2 regions of the Rhodococcus ruber genome follow, and region 2 is predicted to be linked to the other one. Evidence: riboswitches for the same ligand, from Rfam matches in the RefSeq annotation. Region 2 holds a riboswitch; the other holds the start of a gene.
What was found. Region 2 has a riboswitch for thiamine pyrophosphate ahead of thiO (glycine oxidase ThiO). Riboswitches for the same ligand answer to the same signal wherever they lie in the genome.
Positions count from the first base shown of each region.

Region 1 (3,449 bases), 470 kb from region 2:
GGTACGTGCCAATACCCGCAGAATCTGCGCGTGCCGCGGTGACAGGGCGCGCGTCCATTCCGTCTCCCCCCGCACCGTCACCCGCGGAGCCGCCCCCAGGTCGAGTTCGAGTTCGACGGCCGCCCGTTCCGCTCGGCGCCGCACCAGCCATGCGTCACCGAGCGGTTCGGGCACGCAGAGTCCGAGACCGGGCACGAGCAGCGGTCGGTCGCCGCCCGGCGGTGCCAGTCGTTCGGGAACGCCGATTCCGCTGGCTGCCACGACCCAGCCGTGGCCGTCCACGACAACGGCGGGCCCGCACGTCGCTGCGAGCACCGGTGCCGCATCGGCACGGAGCCTGTCGAGGTGGGCGGCATGCTCGCGCCAGAGCATCGACTCGGCCAATCGCACAGCCGTCTGCACGAGGGCCACGGTGGCCGGATGCACCGACATCGCGGACCCGCTGATGTCCAGTACCCCGAGTACCTCGCCGGAGCGTGGATCGTGGACCGGTGACCCCGTACACGACCAGCCGTAGTGGGACCGCGCGTAGTGTTCGGCCGAGAAGAGCTGCACCGGAGCGTCCTCGACCAGCGACGTGCCGACCGAATTGGTGCCCACCGACTTCTCCGACCACCGGGCGCCCTCCACGAATCCGAGGACGTCGGCTTCCCTCTGCACGTCGCGTGCACCCTCTCGCCACAACACCACCCCGTCCGAGTCTGCGACGACCACGATGAAGTTCGCGTCGCTCGCCACCTCGGTCAGGGTGCCGCGTAGCTCGGGCAGAACCGATCTCAGGGCACTTCGTGCACGGCGCGCCTCGAGTTCGGAAGTGTCCGCGAGTACGACGTCCTCACACCGGGCGGGACTGACACCGTCTGCCCGAAGACGCGACCACGACCGGGCGACGACGTCGCGCGGCGGTACCGGCGGCGTCCGACCGGACATCACCGCGTCGTGGACGTCGCTCAGCAATCGGGCGCGGCGCGACAAGTCTTCACCGGAACCGAAAGCGAGCAACCGTTGGCGCGCCGAACTGGCCTTACTCACGCCGTCCAGCCTACCGTCAGGAGTGTGAGCCACACCATGGCCCCTGCCGTCTGCGGCCGTCACGAATGCGGAATTCGTCGACGATCTCGCACACTCGCCGAGAAGTGGGTCGACCGGCACACTGCCTGAGCAAGATCGTTCCGCACGAACGCTTTCGGGCCCCACGCACGCCACCACAGGTCGACACACCCGCGCGAAGCGGACCGCACCGTGTACGGCGTGGCCCCGGCCGGCTCGCCACCGAACCCGTCCATCTCCCGCGGCCCCACCGAGCCGCCGAACGACGTCGACGCCTTATGATCCTCTCGACACGGGGTGCCCTGGAGGAGGGCTGAGATCACACTCGTCGAACCTGCTCTAGTTCGTACTAGCGAAGGGATGTCCGAACGACGATGTCTGCTTGTCCACCGCCGCGAGTGTTGTCCGTTGCCGGTTCGGATTCCGGAGGACAGGCAGCGCTTCTTCTGGACCATGTTCAGGCGACCCACTGCCGCCGGATCGTCCTCGTGCCGGGCGGGAATCCTTCGCAGCCTGCCGAGTTGTCCGATGTGACATCGAAGTTCGACGTGCAGGCACAGCCGGGGTAGGCTTGCGACGGACTCGACACGGGGTGCCGGAAACGGCTGAGAGACAGACCCGTCGAACCTGATCTCGATCATGCGAGCGAAGGGATGCCGAGCCGGCGCGGCCGTGTGGTCCGTCGCTGCGGTGAACCCCTTCCCACCGAAGGGAAAGAACAGACAATGCTCCTGCAGAACCAGACTGTCCTCGTCACCGGCGCCGGGCGCGGTCTCGGTCGCCACCTCGCGCAGGCGTTCGCCGACGAGGGCGCCGCCGTCGTGGTCAACTACCGCAACAGCAGCGACGCCGCCCACGCCCTCGCCGAGAAGATCGGCCCGGACCGTGCGATCGCCCTGCCCGCCGACGTGACCGACGCCGCGCAGGTAGACGTCCTGTTCACGCAGGCCCGGAAACAGTTCGGCCGGCCGGTCACCACCGTGGTCAACAACGCGCTGCCCGACTTCTCCTTCAACGGCGACGCGCGCCGCAGAGCCGACGAGATCGGCTACGGCGACTTCGCCGCTCAACTCGACGGCATCGTCGGCGGCGCTGTCAACACGATCCAGGCGGCCCTGCCCGGCATGCGCGAGGCCGGCGGCGGCACCGTCATCAACATCGGCACCAACCTGTTCCAGAACCCGGTGGTGCCGTATCACGACTACACCGCCGCCAAGGCGGCACTGCTGTCGCTGACCCGCACGTTCGCGGCAGACCTCGGGCCCGAAGGCATCCGCGTGAACATGGTCTCCGGCGGGCTGCTGCGCACCACCGACGCATCGGCAGCGACCCCCGAGGAAGTATTCGACCTGATCGCCGCCTCCACGCCCCTGCGGAAGGTCACCACCCCGGCGGACTTCGCCGCCGCCGTGCTGTTCTTCGCTTCCGACTGGTCGCGAGCAGTGACCGGCCAGAACCTGGTGGTCGACGGTGGACTGGTGATGAACTGATGCCGGAGCCCCGCACCCTCCATCTGAACGCCTTTCTCCACGGTGTCGGCCACCATTCGGCGGCCTGGCGGCATCCATCGTCTGCGGCGGAGCGAATCGGCGACATCGCCTACTACGAGGAACTCGCGCGGACCGCCGAACGCGGCTGCCTCGATGCGGTGTTCTTCGCCGACGGACACTGCGTGAACCCGGGCTACACGGCTGGGACCACGTGGTTTCTCGAACCCCTGACCGCGCTGTCCGCCATGGCGCGCAGGACGAATCGCATCGGGCTGGTCACCACGGTGTCCGCGAGCTTCCATACACCGTTCCATGCGGCGCGGATGCTCGCCTCGCTGGACCACATCAGCGGTGGACGGGCCGGGGTGAACATTGTGACCTCGATGTTCGACGCGGAGGCGCGCAACCACGGGTTCGACGCGCTGCCGGACCATGCCGAGCGTTACGGCCGCGCCGAGGAGTTCATCGAGGTGCTGACTGCGCTGTGGGACTCGTGGGACGAAGCCGGCATCCTCGTCGATCGCGCGGCCGGTCGATACCTCGACGCCGATGCCATCCGTCGGATCGACCACCGCGGTCAGCACTTCCGCGTCGACGGGCCGCTCACCGTGCCGCGTTGTCCGCAGGGGCGTCCGGTGCTGTTCCAAGCGGGCGCGTCGGAGACCGGACGCAACCTCGCAGCGCGGCACGCCGAAGCGGTGTACTCGGTGTCGTGGGATTCGGCCGCGGCGCTCGACTTCGCAACCGATCTGCGTGGCCGCGCTGCCGCCGCCGGACGAGATCCCGCGTCGATTGCGATACTGCCGGGCCTCGTCCCCTACGTCGGTCGCACCGAGGACGAGGCCCGGGCGAAGAAGGCGACCCTGGACGCGTTGCTCGACATCGACGCCGCGCTCGCCCAGCTCGGTG
Region 1 covers NZ_CP044211.1:5,016,167-5,019,615, reverse strand. Annotated here, with positions in the region: gene F1734_RS22930 (GAF domain-containing protein) at 1-957, opposite strand, end outside; TPP riboswitch at 1,334-1,428, shown strand; TPP riboswitch at 1,629-1,721, shown strand; gene F1734_RS22925 (3-oxoacyl-ACP reductase) at 1,776-2,540, shown strand; gene F1734_RS22920 (LLM class flavin-dependent oxidoreductase) at 2,540-3,449, shown strand, end outside.
Region 1: linked by a shared signal. The riboswitch ahead of F1734_RS22925 (3-oxoacyl-ACP reductase) and the one ahead of thiO (glycine oxidase ThiO) in region 2 are both predicted to bind thiamine pyrophosphate.

Region 2 (3,449 bases):
AGTACTGGGATGTTGTTGCCGTCCGAGGACGGTGGACGCCCGGCTCGCGGCCTGCGACCGGGCGGCAGGGAGGCGGACGCGATGCGAGGTGACGGGGACGGCTGGGCCGTCGGACCCGACGGTGGTCGCCGGTGGGGCAGATTCGGCGCGGCCGGGCTGCTGCTGCGTGCACCGCTGCCCGACGGCACCCCGGCCGTGTTGCTGCAGCACCGCGCGGCGTGGAGCCACCAGGGCGGCACGTGGGCGCTGCCCGGCGGCGCCCGCGACAGCGACGAGAGTCCCGTCGTCGCGGCTGTACGGGAAGCCGAGGAGGAGACCGGGATCGACCCGGCTGCCGTGAGCGTGCGCACCGAGCGGGTCACCTCCGGCGTCGACGGAGGATGGACGTACACCACGGTCGTCGCGGACACCCCGAGCCCGATGGAGACGACCCTCAACGGGGAGAGCACCGAACTGCGCTGGGTGCCGGAGGCGGACGTCGAGACCATGCCCCTGCACTCCGGGTTCGCGGCCGCCTGGCCGGACCTGCGGACCCGGGCGGTGCGGATGCTGCTCGACACGGCCAACGTCCTCGGCGCGCGGCCGAACGGCTGGTGGCGCGACCGGCCGGGCGCCACCGCACGACTGCTCGCGGAGCTGGCGGAGTCGGTGCCCCGCACCGTCGAGCTGCCCGGCGGCTCGTTCGGCTGGGTGAGCCGCATCGAGGCGGTCCTCGAGGGGCAGGCCCGCGCGGCGGTGATCGACGACGACCGCACCCTGGTGCACACCGCCGCCGGCAGCGGAGACGACGAACTGGCCGTCCTGGCGAAGGGCACGTCGGCGGTCCTGGACCAGGTGCTCACCGTGGTGGTGACGGCCGACCGGGGACTGCGCGCCCGGCTGCCCGGGGATGTGCCGACCCTGGCGCCGTCGACGGTGCTCGACTGGCTGTGACGGACCGTCAGCGGGCGGCGCCGCCAGTGCGGCCGCCGCGGGTGCGCGACCGGCTGTGACGGACCGTCAGCGGGGCAGCGCGGCCTTCAGCGCGGCCGCCGCGGTCCGCGGATTCGGTGCCGCGGTGATGGCGCGGACCACCGCGATGCGGGTGGCGCCGGCGTCGAGCACCTCGGGCAGCCGCTCGGCATCGATGCCGCCGATGGCGAACCACGGCCGCCGCGGCTGCGACCGGGCCACCTCCCGCAGCACCTCGAGGCCCGCTGCGGTGCGGCCCGGCTTGGTGGGGGTCTCCCACACCGGTCCGTTGGCGAAATAGTCGACGCCGTCCTCGATGTCGGCCAGGCTGGCCTGGGCCCGGCTGGCGGTGGAGCGGCCGATCACCACGTCGTCGCCGAGGACCTGCCGGGCGTACCGCACGGGCAGGTCGCCCTGCCCGAGGTGCAGGATGTCGGCGCCGGCGGCCAGGGCGATGTCGGCGCGGTCGTTGACGGCCAGCAGGGCCCCGTGCCGGTGGCAGGCGGCGGCGAGCACCTCGAGCGCCTCGAGCTCCTCGCGGGCCTCGAGCGGGCCGAACTTCTTCTCGCCCGCCGAGCCCTTGTCGCGGAGCTGGACGATGTCGACACCGCCCGCGAGTGCCTCCTCGACGAATCGGGCCAGGTCGCCGGTGTCGCGACGGGCGTCGGTGCACAGGTAGAGCCGGGCCTGCGCGAGGCGTTCCCGGGGGGCGGGACGGTTGCCGCGGTAGGTAGTCACGGCGGAGACGGTAGTCTCTGCTCTGAACGAATCGACACGGGAGTCCCGGGGATCGCGGGGCTGAGAGGGGGCCTGCCGGCCCCGACCGTCAGCACCTGAACCGGATCATGCCGGCGCAGGGAGTGAGGTGGACGAACTGTTGGGAACCGTATCCGTCGTCGGCGGAGGCGTGATCGGGCTGTCGATCGCCTGGCGCACGGCCCGGGCCGGCTGGACCGTGACCGTGCACGACCCGTCCCCGGGAGCGGGGGCGTCGTGGGTGGCCGGGGGGATGCTCGCACCGTTGTCGGAGGGCTGGCCGGGTGAGGAACACGTCCTCGAGCTGGGTGCCGCGTCGCTGGCCCGCTGGCCGGCGTTCGGTGCCGAACTGCTCCGGGAGACCGGCCTCGACCTGTTCACCTCCACCGCCTCGCTGACCGTCGCGCTGGACGCGGCCGACGCCGCCGACCTGCGCACGATCGCCGAGTGGGTGTCGGCGCAGGGGCACGAGATGCGCGTGCTCGGCCGCGCCGAGGTGCGCGAACTCGAGCCGTCGCTGGGGCCGCGCATCCGTCTGGGTCTGCTGGCCCCGGACGAGCTGGCCGTGGACAACCGGGTCCTCGTCGACGCGCTGCGACGGGCTGCCGCCGGGGCCGGCGTCAGCTTCGTCGACGAGCCGGTGCGTGACGTCACCGAACTGGACGCCGACCGGGTCGTGCTCGCGGCCGGTGCCGCCTCGGCGCGGTTGTGGCCGGGCCTGCCGGTGCGGCCGGTCAAGGGGGAGATCCTGCGGCTGCGGACCCGGCCGGGCGCGGCTCCCGCCCCGCACCGGACGGTCCGCGGCAGCGTGCACGGCCGGCCCGCGTACCTGGTGCCGCGCGCGGACGGACTCGTCGTCGGCGCAACCCAGTACGAGGCCGACGACACGCAGGTCACCGTCGCGGGGGTGCGGGATCTCATCGCCGACGCCGAGGCGCTGTTCCCGGCGATCGGCGAGTACGAGCTGTACGAGGCGAGTGCGGGGCTGCGACCCGTGAGCCCGGACAACCTGCCGCTGATCGGCCGGCTGTCCGAGCGGGTGATCGCCGCGACCGGGCACGGCCGCAACGGCGTGCTGCTGACCCCGGTCACGGCGGACGCGGTGGTCGCGGAGCTCGCGGACGAACCGCTCGCTGTGGCGAAATATGCTGATCCGCAACGATTTACCGAGGAGTGAGTGTGATGAACGGTGCGCCGACGGTGGGAGTCACGGTCAATGGGGAGGAGCGCTGGTTCGCCCAGGCGCCGACGATGGCCGAGCTGCTGAGCGGACTCGGCCTCCCCGACCGGGGGGTCGCCGTCGCCGTGGACGGTGCCCTCTTCCCCCGGGGACGGTGGTCCGAGCGCGTCGAGAAGGGCTGGCAGATCGAGGTGCTGACGGCGGTGCAGGGTGGCTGAGCGCAACCCCGGCCACGACCTGCCGCCCCTGACGATCGCCGGACGCAGCTTCGCCTCGCGGCTGATCACCGGCACCGGTGGGGCCGCGAATCTCGCCGTGCTCGAGGAGGCCCTCGTCGCCTCCGGCACCGAACTGACCACCGTGGCGATGCGCCGGGTGGACGCGGCGTCCGGGACCGGCGTGCTCGATCTGCTTCGCCGCCTCGACATCGCGCCGCTGCCCAACACCGCCGGCTGCCGCGGCGCCGCCGAGGCGGTGCTCACCGCGCAACTCGGTCGCGAGGCGCTCGGGACGGACTGGGTCAAGCTCGAGGTCGTCGCCGACGAACGCACGCTGCTGCCCG
Region 2 covers NZ_CP044211.1:4,549,372-4,552,820, reverse strand. Annotated here, with positions in the region: gene F1734_RS20940 (NUDIX hydrolase) at 82-933, shown strand; gene thiE (thiamine phosphate synthase) at 1,000-1,689, opposite strand; TPP riboswitch at 1,716-1,828, shown strand; gene thiO (glycine oxidase ThiO) at 1,826-2,884, shown strand; gene thiS (sulfur carrier protein ThiS) at 2,890-3,105, shown strand; gene thiG (thiazole synthase) at 3,098-3,449, shown strand, end outside.